Linked DNA regions of Rhodoligotrophos defluvii. The protein of the gene in region 2 interacts with the protein of the main gene of each other region in a pairwise test. Links are inferred from orthologs where the notes say so. Each region holds a gene or a part of one and is shown on either strand. Other genes may lie near its edges.

Evidence for each region.
Region 1: the proteins of E4P09_RS22220 (region 2) and grxD interact in binary tests that used the Escherichia coli proteins (3 or more experiments, as listed by UniProt). The link is inferred for Rhodoligotrophos defluvii from one-to-one orthologs.

Annotation. Positions count from the first base shown.
Region 1 is NZ_SZZM01000003.1:261,472-270,408, reverse strand. Bases 6,108-8,937 are described here. They hold grxD (Grx4 family monothiol glutaredoxin), read right to left. Parts: upstream 7,777-8,937; coding sequence 7,438-7,776; downstream 6,108-7,437. Other genes in these bases: purL (phosphoribosylformylglycinamidine synthase subunit PurL), read right to left, coding at 8,158-8,937; E4P09_RS15535 (BolA family protein), read right to left, coding at 7,871-8,107; E4P09_RS15545 (MFS transporter), read right to left, coding at 6,108-6,891. In the rest of the region: E4P09_RS15580 (alpha/beta hydrolase), read left to right, coding at 1-2; E4P09_RS15575 (hypothetical protein), read right to left, coding at 60-356; E4P09_RS15570 (ABC transporter ATP-binding protein), read left to right, coding at 632-1,393; E4P09_RS15565 (ABC transporter permease subunit), read left to right, coding at 1,386-2,120; E4P09_RS15560 (Gldg family protein), read left to right, coding at 2,125-4,077; E4P09_RS15555 (DUF4340 domain-containing protein), read left to right, coding at 4,074-5,189; E4P09_RS15550 (hypothetical protein), read right to left, coding at 5,197-5,598; more of E4P09_RS15545, read right to left, coding at 5,611-6,107. UniProt on the Escherichia coli protein: Monothiol glutaredoxin involved in the biogenesis of iron-sulfur clusters.
Region 2 is NZ_SZZM01000006.1:246,709-255,635, forward strand. What follows is about bases 2,709-5,528. They hold E4P09_RS22220 (BolA family protein), read right to left. Parts: upstream 4,347-5,528; coding sequence 4,071-4,346; downstream 2,709-4,070. Other genes in these bases: E4P09_RS26095 (shikimate kinase), read left to right, coding at 2,709-2,891; aroB (3-dehydroquinate synthase), read left to right, coding at 2,891-4,051; E4P09_RS22225 (J domain-containing protein), read left to right, coding at 4,478-5,098; cobS (cobaltochelatase subunit CobS), read left to right, coding at 5,255-5,528. Outside these bases: E4P09_RS22205 (acetyl-CoA carboxylase carboxyltransferase subunit alpha), read right to left, coding at 10-966; E4P09_RS22210 (site-specific tyrosine recombinase XerD), read right to left, coding at 1,057-1,992; E4P09_RS26290 (histidine kinase), read right to left, coding at 1,973-2,113; more of E4P09_RS26095, read left to right, coding at 2,298-2,708; more of cobS, read left to right, coding at 5,529-6,244; cobaltochelatase subunit CobT, read left to right, coding at 6,268-8,163; E4P09_RS22240 (esterase-like activity of phytase family protein), read left to right, coding at 8,233-8,927. UniProt on the Escherichia coli protein: Transcriptional regulator that plays an important role in general stress response. Has many effects on cell morphology, cell growth and cell division. Acts by regulating the transcription of many genes, including dacA (PBP-5), dacC (PBP-6), ampC and mreB.

The DNA.
Region 1 (8,937 bases), on a different replicon or contig from region 2:
AAGGACAAGAGGCCGCCATCGCTGCCGGGCCGAATGGACAACTTCCGGAAAGCTTACGTCTAGCTCACCCGCCACTCCTGCTCCACCAGACGCAGGTGAGACGGGATGGCTCCGGCGCAGGCCTGGTGCGCCACGCGCACCTCGGCAAGGGTTGCCTCGATGCTGGTGCGCCAGAAGTCGAGAAAGCGGGTCAGACGCGGGAAGCGAGGCGCCGTGTCATAATGCTGCCAAAGGAAGGTTTGCAAGATCTCCGGGTGGTCGGGCAGGTAATAGAGAATCTCTGCGGTGGTGAGCTGCAGACGCTCGTCGAGATGGGCTTTACGCAGACTGTTACGATCCCAGATCAACGGCTCCATACGGTCCTCATGAGTCGGGTTATCGGGTCATATCATTTTGAATTTTGTGCGGACTTGCGCGGCCGTCAAGGCCTGTTCGAACGCATTTAGCGTTTAGAAACAGTATGTTAGCAGCAAATTCCGAGTGCTGCTAACAACGTAACCAAACAACTCGCGATGCTTCCCCCCTTTACGAATCGCGCCCGCTCGGGCCATAAGCATCCATTCCATCAGCTTTGAGCCTCATGGAGGCACCCCGTAAGGGCTATTGAAGACTCTGCACGTTCAGGTCTGGTATGGCGCCGCTCGTTTCTCTGCACGGTTTGGTCAAGCGCTTTGCTGGAATAACGGCGGTCGATGGCATTTCCCTCGAAGTCGGCGAAGGAGAAGTCCTCGGCTTTCTCGGCCCGAATGGGGCAGGCAAATCGACCACGATGAAAATGGCGACCGGCTTCCTGCCGCCGGATTCCGGGCAAGCCGTCATCTGCGGACACGACGTGGCAAGCCAGCCCAAGGCGGCCAAGCGCGCTCTCGGCTATCTGCCGGAAGGGGCGCCCGCTTATGGGGAGATGACGCCGCGTGCCTTCCTGAGCTTCGTTGCCGATATCCGCGGGCTTTCCGGCGGGGGGCGCCGTGCGGCGCTCGACCGGGCGATGGGGCTGACCGAGCTCGAGGCGGTTGCGGAGCAGCCGATTGAAACCCTGTCCAAGGGCTTCAAGCGCCGGGTCGGGCTTGCCCAGGCCATTCTGCACGACCCGCCGGTGCTGATCCTGGATGAGCCGACCGATGGCCTCGATCCCAACCAGAAGCACCAGGTGCGGCAGCTGATCACCGAGATGGCGCCGCGCAAGGCGATCATCATCTCGACGCACATCCTGGAAGAGGTAGACGCGGTCTGCAGCCGCGCGGTGATCATTGCCCGCGGGCGAATCGTGGCGGACGGCACGGCGGACGCGCTGCGGCGGCTGGTTCCTTCGGCCGACGGCGCACCGGTCAGCCTGGAGGAGGCCTTTCGCCGGCTCACCACGACGGAAGGGGAGGGTCAGCGCCATGGCTAACATTCTGGCCGTCACCCGGCGCGAACTCGCCAGCTATTTCGCGACGCCGATCGCTTATGTGTTCCTGGCCATCTTCGTCGCGCTGGCGGGGGTATTCACCTTCTATCTCGGGCAGTTCTTCGATCGCGGCGTGGCGGACCTCAGCCCATTCTTCGACTACCACCTGTGGCTTTATCTGCTGCTGGTGCCCGCCATCGCCATGCGCCTGTGGGCGGAGGAGTGGCGCTCGGGCACGGTCGAGCTGCTGATGACCCTGCCGGTCTCCACAACGGAGGCGGTCGTCGGCAAATGGCTCGCCGGGTGGATCTTTCTCGGGATCGCCTTGCTGTGCACGGTGCCACTCTGGATTACGGTGAATGTCCTAGGAAAGCCCGACAATGGCGTGATCGCGGCAGCTTATCTCGGCTCCTTCCTCATGGCCGGCGGTTTCCTCGCCATCGGGGCGGCGATGTCGGCGGTCAGCCGCAATCAGGTGATCGCCTTCATCCTTGCTGCGGTCATGTGCTTCCTGTTCGTGATGAGCGGCACCAATCTCGTGCTCGGTGCCCTGCAGGGCTGGGCGCCGCAGGTGGTCACCGCCGCGGTCGCATCTCTCTCAGCGCTCACCCATTACACCAATATGTCGCGCGGCCTGATCGGCGCGGCCGACCTCGTCTATGTGGCCTCGCTGATTGCCTTTTGGCTCTTCGTCAACGCGGTCGTGGTCGAACTCGGCCGGGCGGAGTAGGGCGATGAGTAGCGCATCTCCCAATTCGCCCTCGCGTCGGCTGCTCGCGGCCGCCGCTATTGTCCTGGCGTTTCTTACCCTGCTGGGCGTCAACCTGTTCGCGTCCCAGGAGCTGCCGCTGACCAGGCTCGATGTGACGGAGGACAAGCTCTATACCATTTCCGAGAGTACTCGCGCCGAGATGGCGGGCCTTCGGGAGCCGATCATGGTGCGGCTCTTTTTCTCGAAACGGCTGGGGGAGGTTGCACCGACCTTCCAGGCCTATTTCGACCGGGTGCGGGCCCTTCTCGACTATTACGCCACCCTGTCGAACGGACGGCTGACGCTCGAGATCGTGGACCCCGAGCCGTTCACGGATGCTGAGGACGAGGCGGTTGCCGCAGGGCTGCAAGGGGTGCCCCTGGGCAATGACCAGCTCGGTTATTTCGGGCTGGTGGCCACCAACCGGACCGACGATCGCGAGACCATTCCGTTCTTCGCTTTCGACCGGGAGCGCTTCCTGGAATACGACCTGACCCGCCTCATCCACAAGCTCGCCACCGCCAAGCGGCCGAAGATCGGGCTGATCACCACGGTGCCGATCATGCAGAGCATGAACCCGATGACCGGGCAGCAGCAGCCGGCCTGGCGGGTGATCGATCAGATCCGCGACTATTTCGACCTCGAGGCCATAGACAGCTCTGCCAGCACCATTCCCGCCGATGTCGACCTCCTGATGCTGGTGCAGCCCGCGGGCCTCGCACCGGAACTGCTGCTTGCGATCGATCAGTTCGCCTTGGCGGGCAAGCCTGTGCTGGCGTTCGTCGATCCCCTGGTCGAGATCATGGGGCCCACCGCGTCCGGCTTCGGACCGGATGACGGCTTCCTCGCTCTGCTGAGCAAATGGGGCGCGCGCTTCAAGCCCGACGAGGTGGCGGGCGATGCCGATCATGCGCGGCAGGTGCAATATGGCTCGCCGTCGCGGCCGTCCGTCGCCGACTACCTGGTGTGGCTCGACATGACCGCGGAGACATTCGCAGCCTCCGACCCGGTCTTTGCCGGCATCAAGTCGGTAACCTTCGCTACGCCCGGCATCCTGCACAAGGCCGACAATGCGACGATTACGACCGCTCCGCTGATCGAGACCAGCGACAATGCCATGGCCTTTCCGCTGAGCGCGGTGCGCAATCCGGATCCGAAAAGGCTGCTGGATGACTTCGCGCCGGGCGGCCTGCCATTGGCGCTGATTATGCGCGTGAACGGCAAGGCGGACACGGCCTATCCCAATGGCGTGCCGAAGGGTCGTGACGAAGATGCCGAGGCGGCGGAGGCAACCGAGACCACCCCGGCCAGCATGACGGCGCCGCCACTCATCTCGGGCACCGTCAACGCCATCATCATTGCTGACGTGGACATGCTCTATGACAGTTTCTGGGCCGATGTCCGCGAGCTGCTCGGCACGCAATTCCTGGTGCCTCTGGCGGGCAATGCGGACATGGTGATCAACGCCTTGCAATATCTGGCCGGCGGCACGGCCTTGGCGGATCTGCGCGGCCGCGGCGTGCAGGACCGGCCGTTCACGCTGGTGCAAGCGATACGCCGGGAGGCCGAAGCCCGGTTCCGCGCCCGGGCGGAAGCCTTGAACCAGAACCTGCAGCAGGTCGAGGCCCGCATCTCCAGCCTGCAGCAGGGAGCGGGCGGGGGTAACGTCATCCTGTCGGACGAGGATCGCCGCGCGCTCGCCGCGTCGCGGGCGGAACTCGTTTCCCTTCGCCAGCAGCTCAGGGACGTGCAGCGGGCCTTGCGGGAGGATATCGACCGGCTGGATCTGTTGCTGAAGCTTCTCAACATGGCGCTGGTGCCGGTGCTGATCGGCATTGCCGGCGGCATCGTGTTCTGGGTGCGGCGACAGCGTCGCGTAGCCTGGCGGAATGCGAGCGAAACGGCCGCGCCGGCGGGGCAGGGGGTGTCGGCATGATCACGCCGCGAGTGGTCGTAGGCCTGCTGGTTGCGGCAATCGTTTCGTTGACGGCGGCTGCCTGGTCCTATTCCAGCAACCACCAATGGACCGCCCTCGATGCGGGCGGCGAGGCCATGCTGCCGGGTCTCGATCAGCGGCTGGGCGATGTGGCCGCCATAGAGGTGAAGGACCCCGCAGGTGCCATCACGCTGAAGCGGGATGGCAGCGTATGGCGCATCGCCAACCAGGACGGCTACCCCGCCGACACCCAGCGGGTCCATGCGTTGTTGATCACCCTTGCCGAGCTCAAGCGCATCGAACCCAAGACCGACCGGCCGGATCGCTACGGCGTGCTTGGGGTCGGCGCGCCGGACAAGCCGGATACCGAGGGCGCGGGCACGTTGGTCACGCTTAAGGCGCAGGATGACGCGACGCTGGCCGCGCTGATCGTCGGCAGCTTGCGCGCGCAACGGCTGGGCGAGCGCGGCGCCCCAGGCGTCAGCGGCACTTATGTGCGCATGCCTGATCAGGCGCAGAGCTGGCTCGTATCTCAGGATGTCGAAGTTTCCAGCCGGCTCGATCGCTGGGTCAGCACCAATGTTCTCGGCCTACGCCGCGATCAGATCGCGGAGGCGGTGATCACTCCGGCTGGCCAGCCGCCCATGATGTTGAAGCGAAAGGGCAGTGCGGAGGGCGAGCAGACATTCACCATCGAGAATCTGCCTGCGAATCGACAGCCGAAGAGCAGCTCCGGGCCGATGCTGGCGGCAACCGACTTTGCCGGGCTTTCCTTCGATGCAGTGCGCAAGCTGCAGGACGAAGGAGGTTCCCCGGCTTCGACCGTTGCGCTCGCGACCACCGACGGCATGAGGCTCAAGCTGGTGCTGACCAAATCGGGCGACGAGAGCTGGCTCGCGGTGACGCAACTTGCGCCGGGCGAGAACAAGGACGCCTCCTCAGCACTTGTTCGGCGCACGCAGGGCTGGCAGTTCCGCTTGAGCGATGCCGCGGCCAAGCCGTTCTTTCCCAGCTTGAACGACCTGACCGAGGCGCGGCCTGCCCCCAACCCTGAGGCTACACCTCCAGAGGCTGCGCCTCCTTCGCAGCCGGCGCCGTCGCAGGCCGAATAAGCCCCGCTCACGGGGTGAGGGTGAAGATCTGCCCGACCTTGGCGTCGGCCCAGGCGAAACAGCCGGCCAGCTGCATGCCCACGGGGAGTTCGCCATAGGCGCCGAGGGCACCTTGGTCCTTCAGGGCGCCGGCCAGGCCGGGCCTGTCGCCGGCCACCACCCAGACACTGTCGATCCAGGTCTGGCGCACCGGCTGTCCGCCAGCGGCGGCGATGCGGTTCACCATGGCCGTGTCGTCGAGGCCTGGCGGAAACACCACGAACATGCGGCCCGTGGCATCGGGCGCGAGGGCGGCATCGCGGATGGCCAGGGCCATGACCGCCAGCCAGACTACCAGGAGCGCTACGCCAATCCCTGCGGCGAGCCAATGGGGGTTCGAGCGGCGGCTAGGGCTGGCGGTGCCCGGCATGGCTCTCTTCCATCAGGTCTGCGGCACCGCCCGACCGAAATTCGGCGCCGCGTTCTCCCGCACCGGCAGGTTGATCAGGGCCGCTATGAAACAAAGGGCCACGCTCATCCACCACACCGGCCCGTAGGAGCCAAAAATGTCATAAAGCAGTCCGCCCAGCCAGACCCCGAAGAACGAGCCGATCTGGTGGCTGAGGAACACGACCCCATAGAGCATGCCCATGTAGCGGGTGCCGAACATGACCGCGACCAGCCCGGCTGTGGGGGGCACGGTGGAGAGCCATAGCAGGCCCATGACCGCCCCATAGATCAAGGACGACGCGCCGGTGAGGGGCAGAAGCAGGAAAACGAGCGTGGCGACGCCACGGCCGGCATAGATGAGGGCGAGGATATAGGGCTTGGAATGGCGGTTCGCCAGCACGCCGGCCATGTAGGACCCGACCACGTTGAACAGGCCCACCAGGGCGATGGCGGTGCTGGCGGTCGTCGGGTTGATGCCGCCTTCGACCAGATAAGGCGGCATGTGGGTGGTCATGAAGGCGAGCTGGAAACCGCAGACGAAGAAACCGGTGGTCAGCAGCACGTAGCTGCGGTGAGCGAGCGCCCGGCTGAGCGCTTGGAACAGGGGCAGGGTGGTTTCGGCTTCGCGCGGCTGGGCATTGGGATCGGCGGGCGGCGTGCGCAGGATTGCGGCGAGCGGCACGCAGATCAGCACGCAGGCTGCAAGCAGCACGAGCGCGGTTTCCCAGCCATAGGCGCTGATGAAGGCCTGGCCCAGCGGTGCGAACAGGAACTGGCCCAGTGAGCCGGCGGAGGTGGCGATGCCGAAGGCCCAGGAGCGCCGCTCCGGCCCGACCTTGCGGGAGAACGCCGCCATGACGATGGCGAAGGAGCAGGTGGCGATGCCTATGCCGACCAGCACGCCCGCGCTCAGCATGAACAACGGTGCATTCTGGGGCAGGGACATGGCGACGAGCCCGGCCGCGTAAATGATGGCGCCGGCCGCCAGCACGCGGGCGGTGCCGTAGCGGTCGGCCAGGCCGCCGGCGATGGGCTGCGCCATGCCCCAGACCAGGTTCTGAATGGCCATGGCCATGCCGAAGGTCGCCCGGTCCCAGCCATAGAACTCGGTGACGGGCAGGGTGAACAGGCCGAAGCTTGCGCGAATGCCGAAGCCGATCGCGGAGATCACACACCCGGCGATGATGATGATTTCAACCCGTGACCAGAGCGACTCCGGCTGCGAAAATGTGCGAGACATAGGCCGTCCTTGTTTACACGTCACCGCTGCCATTTTAGAGCGGCTGGGAATGCCTGGACCATTGCACAAATTCCAGAGCAGCTATGAGAAAAATGATCCATAGCAGCGCATTGGTCAATTCGGCTTATTAATGAGATCAGCGAGGTTGATGGTTTGGTGGCGAAACTCATCATGCCCCCGGTTCGGCCTGGGCGGCCCTGGATTGCCGGGTCAAGCGCAGCAGTGACGGAAGGGACCGGTGTTCCTCCTCCGCCCCGTCATGCCGGCCGCGCCTAGGCGCTGAGCCTGCATCCAGGGCCACACGGCACAAGCTTTCCTCTCGCTGCCCTGGATCACCGGCTCAAGGCCGGTGATGACGGAAGTGGCTAAAACTGTGGCGCTTCAGACCCATTTCCTCGGCACCAAACCCACCCCCCAAAAACCACAACGCGAGATCGCCTATCCTTAACCGGATAGCAGTGGGTCAAGCCCGGTGATGACGATTTGTTTTCCGTCAACAACTTACGTCATGTCCGGCCGCGCCTAGGCGCCGAACCAGGAGCCACACGGCGCCCAGGTTCGTCGCTGGCGCTCGAAACGTCAGGCGCTCTGCTGCTCGGCGACGATGTTGTTTTCCTTCAAAAGCTCCTGCAGCTCGCCCTTCTGGAACATCTCGCGGACGATGTCGCAGCCGCCGATGAACTCCCCCTTCACATAGAGCTGGGGAATGGTGGGCCAGTCGGAATAGGCCTTGATGCCGTTGCGCAGATCGTCGGAGGAGAGCACGTTCACCCCGGCATAGGGCACGCCGAGATAGTCGAGGATCTGGACAACCTGGCCCGAGAAGCCGCACATGGGCGCATCGGGTGTTCCCTTCATGAACAGCACGACGTCGTGCGACTTCACCTGCTGGTCAATCCACTGCATGACATCGCTCATCTCGCGACCCTCTCATATGTGCCGGATGGCCGGCAAGGAATGGAACGTCTGGATTAGTTGGTGATAGCACAGGCTGTGTTAAAGGCTAGATCACTCAATCGTCCGGGGCGGAGGTCTGCAGGGCAAGCGCATGCAGCTGGTTGCCCATGGCACCGCGCAGGGCCTGATACACGAGCTGGTGCTGCTGAACCCGCGTCTTGCCCTTGAAGGCGCGCGACACGACCGTCGCCGCGTAGTGGTCGCCGTCGCCGGCGAGATCGCGGATCTCGATCTTGGCGTCCGGCAGCGCATCCTTGATCAGGCGCTCGATCTGCTTTGCATCCATTGCCATGATCTCAAGTCCTCACCCTTGGCGGTGTGTGTTCTGCGCAGTTGGCCCGTTCATGCCCGGCCGGGCGGTGCATCCATATAGACGGGGAACCAGCCCTCGTGGGCATCGATCAGCTCCCGCACCGGAATATTGGCCACACCATCCACGATCAGAGCGCTGCCGCCAACCGTGCCTAGCCGTTCGACCGGAACGTCCGTAGTCGCCGCATCTGTCAGGATCGCATTAGCGTCAGCTTCGGCGCAAGTGATGACATAGCGGGCCTGGTCCTCGCCGAACAGAGCGAGGTGGGGCTCGCCGGGCACCGCGATCCGTGCGCCGAGCCGGCCGGCGATCGCCATTTCCGCGAGCGCTGCGGCAAGCCCGCCATCGGAGATATCATGGCAGGCGGTGATCCTGCCCGTCCGAATCAGCCTGCGGACGAAGTCGCCATGGCGCCGCTCCGCTTCGAGGTCCACCGTGGGCGGCGGACCTTCCTCGCGGCCCAGCACCTCGCGCAAGTAAATGGACTGGCCGAGGTGGCGGCCATGCCCGCCCACCAGCAGGATGATGTCGCCCTCGCGCTTGAACGGCACGCTGGCCGTCCGGTCGAGATCGTCGATCAGGCCGATGCCGCCAATGGCGGGTGTGGGCAGAATGGCGCGGCCGTTGGTTTCGTTGTAAAGCGAGACATTGCCGGAGACGACGGGGAAATCCAGCGCCCGGCAGGCGTCCCCGATGCCGTTAACGGCGCGCACGAACTGGCCCATGATCTCCGGGCGCTCGGGATTGCCGAAATTCAGGTTGTCGGTGACCGCGATCGGCTCGGCGCCCACGGCGGTCAGATTGCGCCA
Region 2 (8,927 bases):
AATTCGTCGCTACAGATTGCGGCCAATGGCCAGGAACTTTTCGCGGCGGGCATGGCGCAGTTCTTCGGGCGCCAGGTTTTGTAAACGGTCCAGGTGACTGGAAATCGCCTCGCCGACCGCGGTCATGATCTGTTCCGGTGCGCGATGGGCGCCACCCACCGGCTCGTGGATGATTTCGTCGATGACGCCGAGCCGCTTCAAGTCATCGGCGGTAATCTTCATGGCCGTTGCCGCATCTTTGGCGCGAGTGGAATCGCGCCAAAGGATGGAGGACGCGCCTTCGGGCGAAATCACGGAATAGATGGAATGCTCAAGCATGAGCACCACATTGGCCGTGGCCAGCGCCACGGCGCCACCAGAGCCGCCTTCGCCGATGATGATCGAGACCAGGGGCACACCGACGCGCAGGCAACATTCCGTCGACCGGGCGATGGCTTCGGCCTGGCCACGTTCCTCTGCGCCGATGCCAGGATAGGCGCCGGCGGTGTCGACAAAGGTGATGACGGGCAACTCGAACCGGTCGGCCAGCTCCATGAGCCGGACCGCCTTCCGGTACCCTTCTGGCCGGGCCATGCCGAAATTGTGCTTCAGGCGAGAGGCGGTATCGGCGCCTTTCTCCTGGCCGATGATCATCACCGGCATGCCCTTGAACCGGGCCGGTCCGCCGAGGATCGCCCTGTCCTCGGCGAATTTGCGGTCGCCAGCCAGGGGGGTGAAGTCGGTGAACAGAAAGCGGGTGTAGTCGAGGAAATGTGGCCGCTCGGGATGCCGCGCCACCTGCATCTTCTGCCAGGGCTGCAGAGACTCGTAGAGCTGGGCCAGACTGCGGGCGGTCTTCTGCTCGAGCTGCCGCACCTCCTCCTCGATCTGCATCGAGGAGCCGTTGGCGGCAGCGATCGCCTTGAGTTCGGCAATTTTGCCTTCGAGCTCGGCGATCGAGCTTTCGAAGTCGAGAAAAGTACGCATTCCCTGTCTTGCATCCCCTGGCGTGAATGGGCCCAAGCACATATAGGGCGCACTGGCCGGGGCGGACAGTGGCGAGGCGCGCGGAGGATGTCAACCGGCCAGCGGATGCTGAGCGAGCACTTGCTTCAGCCGCTCAGCCAGCACATGCGTGTAGATTTGGGTTGTCGAGATATCGGCGTGCCCCAGCATCTGCTGGACAGCACGGAGGTCGGCACCGCCCGCGAGCAGATGGCTGGCGAAGGCATGGCGCAGCACGTGAGGCGAGACCAAGTTCGGGTCGAGGCCGGCACGCGCCGCGAGCCCCTTCAGCTCCTGGGCGAAGTATTGGCGGGTGATGTGACCGCTCTCGCCATGCGAAGGGAATAGCCAGGGAGAGCTTTCCGTGCTTTCCGCACCCTCGGCCGCTACGACCCTATAGAGGTCGACCGCCTTACGAGCTGCCGTGCTCAGCGGCACCAGCCGCTCGCGGCCGCCCTTGCCGCGAATGGTGAGGAACCGTTCATCGGCCTTGGCTGTGAGAACGGTGAGCGAGACCAGTTCCGAGACCCGCAGACCGGTTGCGTACAGGAGCTCCAGGAGGCAATGCAAGCGGGCTGCGCGCAGGCGGTCACCCGGCAAGCGAGCATAGTCCACCTCCTGGCGCGCCAAGGCGAGCAGCTGGTCTACCTGCTGGACCGAGAGCACCTTTGGCAGAGCCCGCCTCGGACGTGGGCTTTCGAGCACCGCCGTGGGATCATCCGCCCGAATTCCTTCGGCATAGAGAAAGCGGTGGAATTGGCGGAGGGCGGAGAGCCGGCGAGCGGCCGTGGTCGCGGAGAGGCCGGCCGCTTCGAGCGCGCCGAGATAGGCGCGCAGATCATCGCTCCCGGCATCGGCAATGGTGCGCCGCCGCTCCACGAGGAACCCTCGGTAGTCGCCGAGGTCACGCGCATAGGCGTCCAGCGTGTTCTCCGCTGCACCCCGCTCGGCACTCAGCATCTCGAGAAAGCTCTCGATCAGCCGTCCGTCAGCGGAAAAGCCTGTCACTGGGCACCTGCTTCACCACGGTGCTCTGCTCGGGCCTCATGGTCGACAGCGCATAGACAGCACCATAGACGAGGCCACCCAGGCACCCGAGAATCAGCAGGAATCTTAGACTACCGGGCATTTTTGCCGCAAACTCCAAATAGCCCGAGACCTACGATCCGTTCACCTCTCATGGATAACGCCTCCGCCGTGGGCGGGCAAGTAACGGACTGATTATCAGCCTTGCCATTCGTGTTGCTCTTTGCGATCGGTGCGGCAAGGGTCTAAAACCGAACCGCACGGACCTGCAGGAGTGTCCAGACGTCATGACCGCCAGCTCTCTCGTCAAGATATCCGACCTGGAGCGGACCGTTGCCGACAGTCTCGGTGGCCGCTGCATCGTCCTCATCGGCCTGATGGGCGCGGGCAAAACCACTGTCGGACGGAGGCTGGCGCAGCGGCTCGGCCTGCGCTTTGTAGATGCGGACCACGAAATCGAGGCCGCTGCCGGCAAGACCATACCGGAGATTTTCGCCGATCATGGGGAGCCCTATTTTCGGGAAGGCGAGCGGCGCGTGATCCAGCGCCTGCTTTTGGAAGGGCCGCAGGTATTGGCGACGGGTGGCGGCGCCTATATGGACGAATCAACCCGCGGGGCGATTCGCGCTCACGGCATCTCCGTTTGGTTGCGGGCCGAGCTCAGCGTGCTGATGAAACGGGTGCGGCGCCGATCGAACCGGCCCCTGCTCTATAGCGATGACCCGGAGGGCGTGATGCAGCGGCTGATGGACCAGCGGCATCCGATATACGCTCAGGCGGACATCACGATCGAGAGCCGCGATGTCCCGCATGATCAGGTGGTGAACGACATACTGCGCGCCTTGGCCGACAAGGCCTCGCCAGCAGACGAGAGGCCATGATGGAACATTCAGCGGCCGAGACCAGTGCGCCGACGGCGCGGACCGGGGCGGCTGAAACGGTCATGGTGGAGTTGGGCGATCGCCGCTATCCCGTCCACGTGGGCCCGGCTCTGCTGGCGCGGGCGGGTGAGCTGGTCCGGCCGTTGCTGGCTCGGCCGCATACTGCCGTGGTCACTGACGAGACCGTGGCAGCGCTGCATCTCGAAAGGCTGCAAGCCTCGCTAGCTGCCACGGGCATCTCGGCTGAGGTCATCATTGTGCCGCCGGGCGAGCAGAGCAAAAGCTTCGCCGCTTTGGAGAGGGTCTGCGACAGCCTGCTCGGCGCGGCGATCGAGCGGCGCGACCATGTCATCGCCCTGGGCGGCGGGGTGATCGGCGATCTGGTCGGCTTCGCCGCCGCCATTCTGCGCCGCGGCGTCCGCTTCATCCAGGTGCCGACAACGCTGCTGGCCCAAGTTGATTCCTCTGTCGGCGGCAAGACCGGCATCAACGTCCGACACGGCAAGAACCTGATCGGCGCTTTTCACCAGCCGGACATGGTGCTCGCCGATACCAGCCTGCTCGACACCCTGCCCACGCGCGAATTCCGGGCAGGCTATGCGGAGGTGGTTAAATACGGGCTGCTGGGGGATGCGGCCTTCTTCCGCTGGCTCGATGCCCACCATGAGGCCATCGCGGCGCAGGACGGCCCCGAGCGATGGCAGGCGGTGGCCACCTGCTGCCGCGCCAAGGCGGCGATCGTCGCGGAGGACGAGTTCGAAACAGGCCGGCGCGCCCTGCTCAATCTCGGCCATACATTCGGGCATGCCCTGGAGGCCGCCACTGGCTATTCGAGCCGGCTCATCCACGGCGAGGCGGTGGCGATCGGTATGGCGCTGGCCTTCCGGTTCTCCGAGCGGCTGGGGCTATGTTCGCCGGGCACAGCAACTGAAGTGATCCGGCATTTGGCTGCGGTGGGCCTGCCGACAACCCTCGGCCAGATCGACGGTTCCCTGCCCGATGCGAAAGGTCTGGTGGCCTTCATGCGTCAGGACAAAAAAGCGGTGGCCGGCAAGCTCACCTTCATTCTGGTGCGCGGTATCGGCGAGGCCTTCGTCAGCCGGGACGTGGATGACGCGGCGGTTGAGGCCTTTCTCGCGGAGGAACTGGCGGCGCGCTAATTGAAGGGCGAGCGCGGGCCTATTCGCCCGGTGCCTTTGCGGTGATGGCCAGGGCATGCACGCGGCTGGCCAGCTCTTCCGCCAGAACGCGGTTCACCATTCGGTGGCGCTCGACGGCCCGCTTGTTTGCGAAGGCCTCAGATACGATATGAACGCGGAAATGACTTTCCCCTTCCGGATGGTGTCCCGCATGGCCCTGGTGCAGATGCGACTCGTCCACGATGTCGAGTCGTGCCGGCGCGAAGGCACGGCTCAGCTTCTCCGAAATGGCATGGCCGATAGGTCCGAGGGGCATTTCCACAGTTCCGCGTAACACGAGACAGAATAACCGATTTTTTGGGATCTACAGCCTCAGATATAGCCTTGTCCAGTGACGCCTATCGTCGCGTTGCGGGAGGTAGGCATGCGCACCATAATCACCCCGACATGAAGCTCGACTCCAAATATTTCGATCGAATCCGCGTAAAGCCAGACCGAGACCGCACTGCGGAGACCAATGCCCCGCGCTGCGAGTGGTCGGGCTGCGAAAAGCCGGCGACGCATCCCGCGCCGAAAGGCCGCGGCCAGGACGGCGAGTATTTTCATTTCTGCTTCGACCACGTGCGCGAGTACAACGCGTCCTACAACTACTTCAAGGGAATGCGGGACCAGGAGTTCATCGACTATCAGCGCCAGGCCATGTATGGCCACCGGCCGACCTGGCGTTTGGGGCAGAATTCCTGGGCCTATCACACCCGCCAGTCACACGCCTCGCGGGATGACGGATTCCGATACAACCGAGACTTCTATGATCCCTACGAGGTCTTCGGGGGTTCTGAGGGCTCAGCCGGCACGGCACCGCGACGGCAGATCCGCAACGCGGAGCGCAAGGCGCTGGACGTGATGGGGCTGGATGAAAATGCGACCCCCGAGGCACTGAAAGCCCAGTTCAAGCGTTTGGTAAAAAGGCATCATCCCGACACCAATGGCGGGAATCGGGACGGTGAGGACAAGCTTCGCGCCGTGATCAATGCCTATAATTATCTGAAGTCAGTCGGATTCTGCTAATCGGATGTGGTTGGCGCTTGCGGCTGGTGCTTGGTGCAGACTACACATCTTCAACCATCGTAAAGTTACCGTTTTGGGCCTTTGTGATGGTTGGGCCTTTAAAGCTGGCGCGAATTGCCGACATAGGGCGTGACCGAACGCTTAGGAAGGATTTCAATGAAGCCTCAGGCTAATGGGGAAGTGGCCGGACTGCCGGACATGAAGGTTTCCGTCCGGCAGGTTTTTGGCATCGACAGCGATCTGGAGGTGCCTGCCTACTCGCAGCCGAGCGAGCACGTTCCCGATCTCGACGAAGACTATCTGTTCAATCGGGAAACCACGTTGGCGATCCTGGCCGGCTTTGCCCATAACCGCCGCGTGATGATCACCGGCTATCACGGCACCGGCAAGTCGACCCATGTGGAGCAGGTCGCCGCGCGACTGAATTGGCCCTGCGTGCGCGTCAATCTCGATAGCCACATCAGCCGCATCGACCTGGTTGGCAAGGACGCGATCGTGCTACGCGACGGCAAGCAGGTGACCGAGTTCCGCGAAGGTATCCTACCGTGGGCACTGCAGACCAACACGGCGCTGGTGTTCGACGAATACGATGCCGGCCGTCCGGACGTCATGTTCGTGATCCAGCGCGTGCTGGAGGTTTCCGGCAAGCTCACCCTGCTCGATCAGAACCGCGTCATCCGCCCACACCCGGCGTTCCGCCTGTTCGCCACCGCCAACACGGTGGGGCTGGGGGATACGTCAGGGCTCTATCACGGCACGCAGCAGATCAACCAGGGCCAGATGGACCGCTGGAGCATCGTGACCACGCTCAACTACCTGCCGACCGCGCAGGAGAACGCGATTATCGTGGCGAAGGTGAAGGCGCTCAACACGCCGGAAGGTCGCAAGACCGTGGCCGACATGGTGCGGCTGGCCGACATGACACGCACGGCCTTCATCAACGGCGACCTGTCGACGGTCATGAGCCCACGTACCGTGATCACCTGGGCCGAGAACGCGGAGATCTTCGGTGACTTGGGCTTTGCCTTCCGGGTGACGTTCCTCAACAAGTGCGACGAGATGGAGCGCGGCCTGGTGGCCGAGTTCTACCAGCGCTGCTTCGGGCAGGAATTGCCGGAATCGACCGCGCAGGTGAGCCTGTCCTGATCGACAAAAAGGAGCTGCAGCTCATGGCGGACAAAGAAGCGCCATCGGAACCGTTCAAGCGGGCGCTCACGCTCGCGATGCGGACGATCGCGCACGAGCCGGATCTGCAGGTGACCTTCGGCGGAGAGACACCAGGGCTGTCGGGTAACCGGGCGCGGCTGCCGCAGGTCGACCGGGAACTCGACCCGCGCAACGTGGCGGTCACCCGCGGGGTGGCAGACGCCTTCTCGCTTCGTCTTGCCAATCACAATGAGACGGTGCACAGCCGCTACCGCCCCGAGGGCCGCAATGCGCGGGCCGTGTTCGAGGCGGTAGAGCAGGCGCGGGTTGAAGCGATCGGCGCGCGCGATATGGCCGGCATGGCCGCAAACCTCTCGGCAATGCTCGACGACCGCTATCAGCGCCGCTCACTTGCCCAGATGCGGGACCGGAAGGAGGCGCCGCTCGAAGAAGCTGTCGGCCTGATGGTGCGCGAGCGCCTTACCGGCGCCCAGCCGCCGGACAATGCCCGGATGCTGGTCGATCTCTGGCGTCCGTGGATCGAAGAGAAGGCGGGACGGCAGCTCGACTCGCTTACGCAGCACATAACCGATCAGACCGCCTTTGCGCGGATGACGCGGGATATCATCGCCTCCTTGGACATGGCCGACGAGCTCGGCGAGGACCCGGACCAGCAGGACGAGGACGATTCGCAGGAGGGCGAGAGCGCCGACGGCAGCCAGCCCGAGGAGGGCAGCGAAAGCGAGGCACAGGAGGCGGAGAGCGCCGAGAGCGAGGACGTTCGCGAAGCCCAGGGCGAGCTCGAAAGCAGTGACCAGCAGACCACGGACGTGGACGTTGACGAGGTGCCCGACGACGCCGAGGCAGAGGAGGCTCCCGATGGCAGCGAGCCGTGGCGCCCGCAACTGCCCTTCGGAAGCCTTTCCAACGAGGACTTCTACAAGGTCTTCACGCATGCCTTCGACGAGGAGATCGCGGCAGAGGACCTGTGCGATGCGGATGAGCTGCAGCGCCTGCGGAACTATCTCGACAAGCAGCTCTCGCATTTGCAAGGGGTGGTCGCGCGGCTTGCCAACCGGCTCCAGCGGCGGCTGCTCGCCAAGCAGAACCGGTCGTGGGAGTTCGATCTCGAGGAAGGCATTCTGGACGTGGCGCGGCTGTCGCGAGTGATGACAGATCCGCTGCATCCGCTCTCGTTCAAGATGGAGCAGGACACGAATTTCCGCGACACGGTGGTGACGCTGCTTCTGGACAATTCCGGTTCCATGCGAGGGCGGCCGATCACGGTTGCGGCGACCTGCGCCGATATTCTCGCGCGCACGCTCGAGCGCTGCGGCGTGAAGGTCGAGATCCTGGGCTTCACCACCCGCGCCTGGAAGGGTGGCCAATCGCGCGAGCGGTGGCTTTCGTCCGGCAAGCCCGCTGCGCCCGGACGGCTGAACGATTTGCGTCATATCATCTACAAGGCGGCCGACACGCCATGGCGCCGCGCCCGTCGCAATCTCGGCCTGATGATGCGCGAAGGGCTGCTGAAGGAAAATATCGACGGCGAGGCACTGATCTGGGCCCACAACCGGCTGCTCGGTCGGCGGGAGCAACGGCGGATCCTCATGGTCATTTCGGACGGGGCTCCGGTCGACGACTCGACCCTGTCGGTCAATCCCGGCAATTTCCTGGAACGTCATTTGCGCCAGGTCATCACCGATATTGAGACCCGCTCGCCTGTCGAGCTGATCGCCATCGGCATCGGCCATGACGTCACCCGCTACTACCGGCGGGCAGTGACTATCGTGGACGCGGAGGAGCTTGGCGGCGCCATGACCGAGAAACTCGCCGAGTTGTTCGATGACGACGCGCCCCGAGGCGCGCAGCGCGGCCAGCCGGGCCCGCGTGGCGCACGACGCCGGACCGCAGCCTGATCTTCCGGTCGAAAATGTGTCACAGAGCCTTCTTATAGGCTTTGGCACGTTTCTTGGTTGGGAAGATCTATGCGCCGTTTCGCTGTCACCGCCTTTCTGATCGCAAGCTTCACGCTCGCCCTGCTGGTCGGGCAGAGCGCTTGGCTTCCGGCCCAGGACGCAGGCCTCGGCCCGATCACCGTGCGTGCTCGGCCGATCGAGTTCACGGCGGGCCCCGGCAGCGACATCTATGGCAAGCTTGCCTGGCGTGGCGGCTTAGAGCTCAGCAGCAGCGATCCGCGGTTTGGCGGGTTCTCCGGGATGATCGTTACGGGCGACGGCCGGCGGCTGCTGGCGGTCAGCGATGAGGGATGGTGGTTGCGGCTCGCTGTCGACTATCGAAACAGCGGCATGCTTGTCGGCGTCTCGGACGCGGAAATGGGGCCGATTCTCAACGCCGGAGGCCGGCGGGAGGGACGGAAATATGCACGGGATGCCGAGGCGCTGACGGCGCTGAGCGAACTTGGGCCGGACGGGCCGGTCGCGGTCGGCTTCGAGAACAGGGTCCGGATCGAGCGTTACGATCTCGGCAAGCATGGGCTGGCCGCGCGGGCAGAGCCAGGACCAGCCGTGCCAGACGCGATACGGAAGGGGCCACGCAATGCCCAGCTTGAATCGCTGGCCCGCTTCACCGGTGGACCATTCCGAAACCGCCTACTGGCGATCAGCGAACATAACCGGGACAAGCAAGGCAATATCCGGGCGTGGCTGCTCGGTCCACAGAA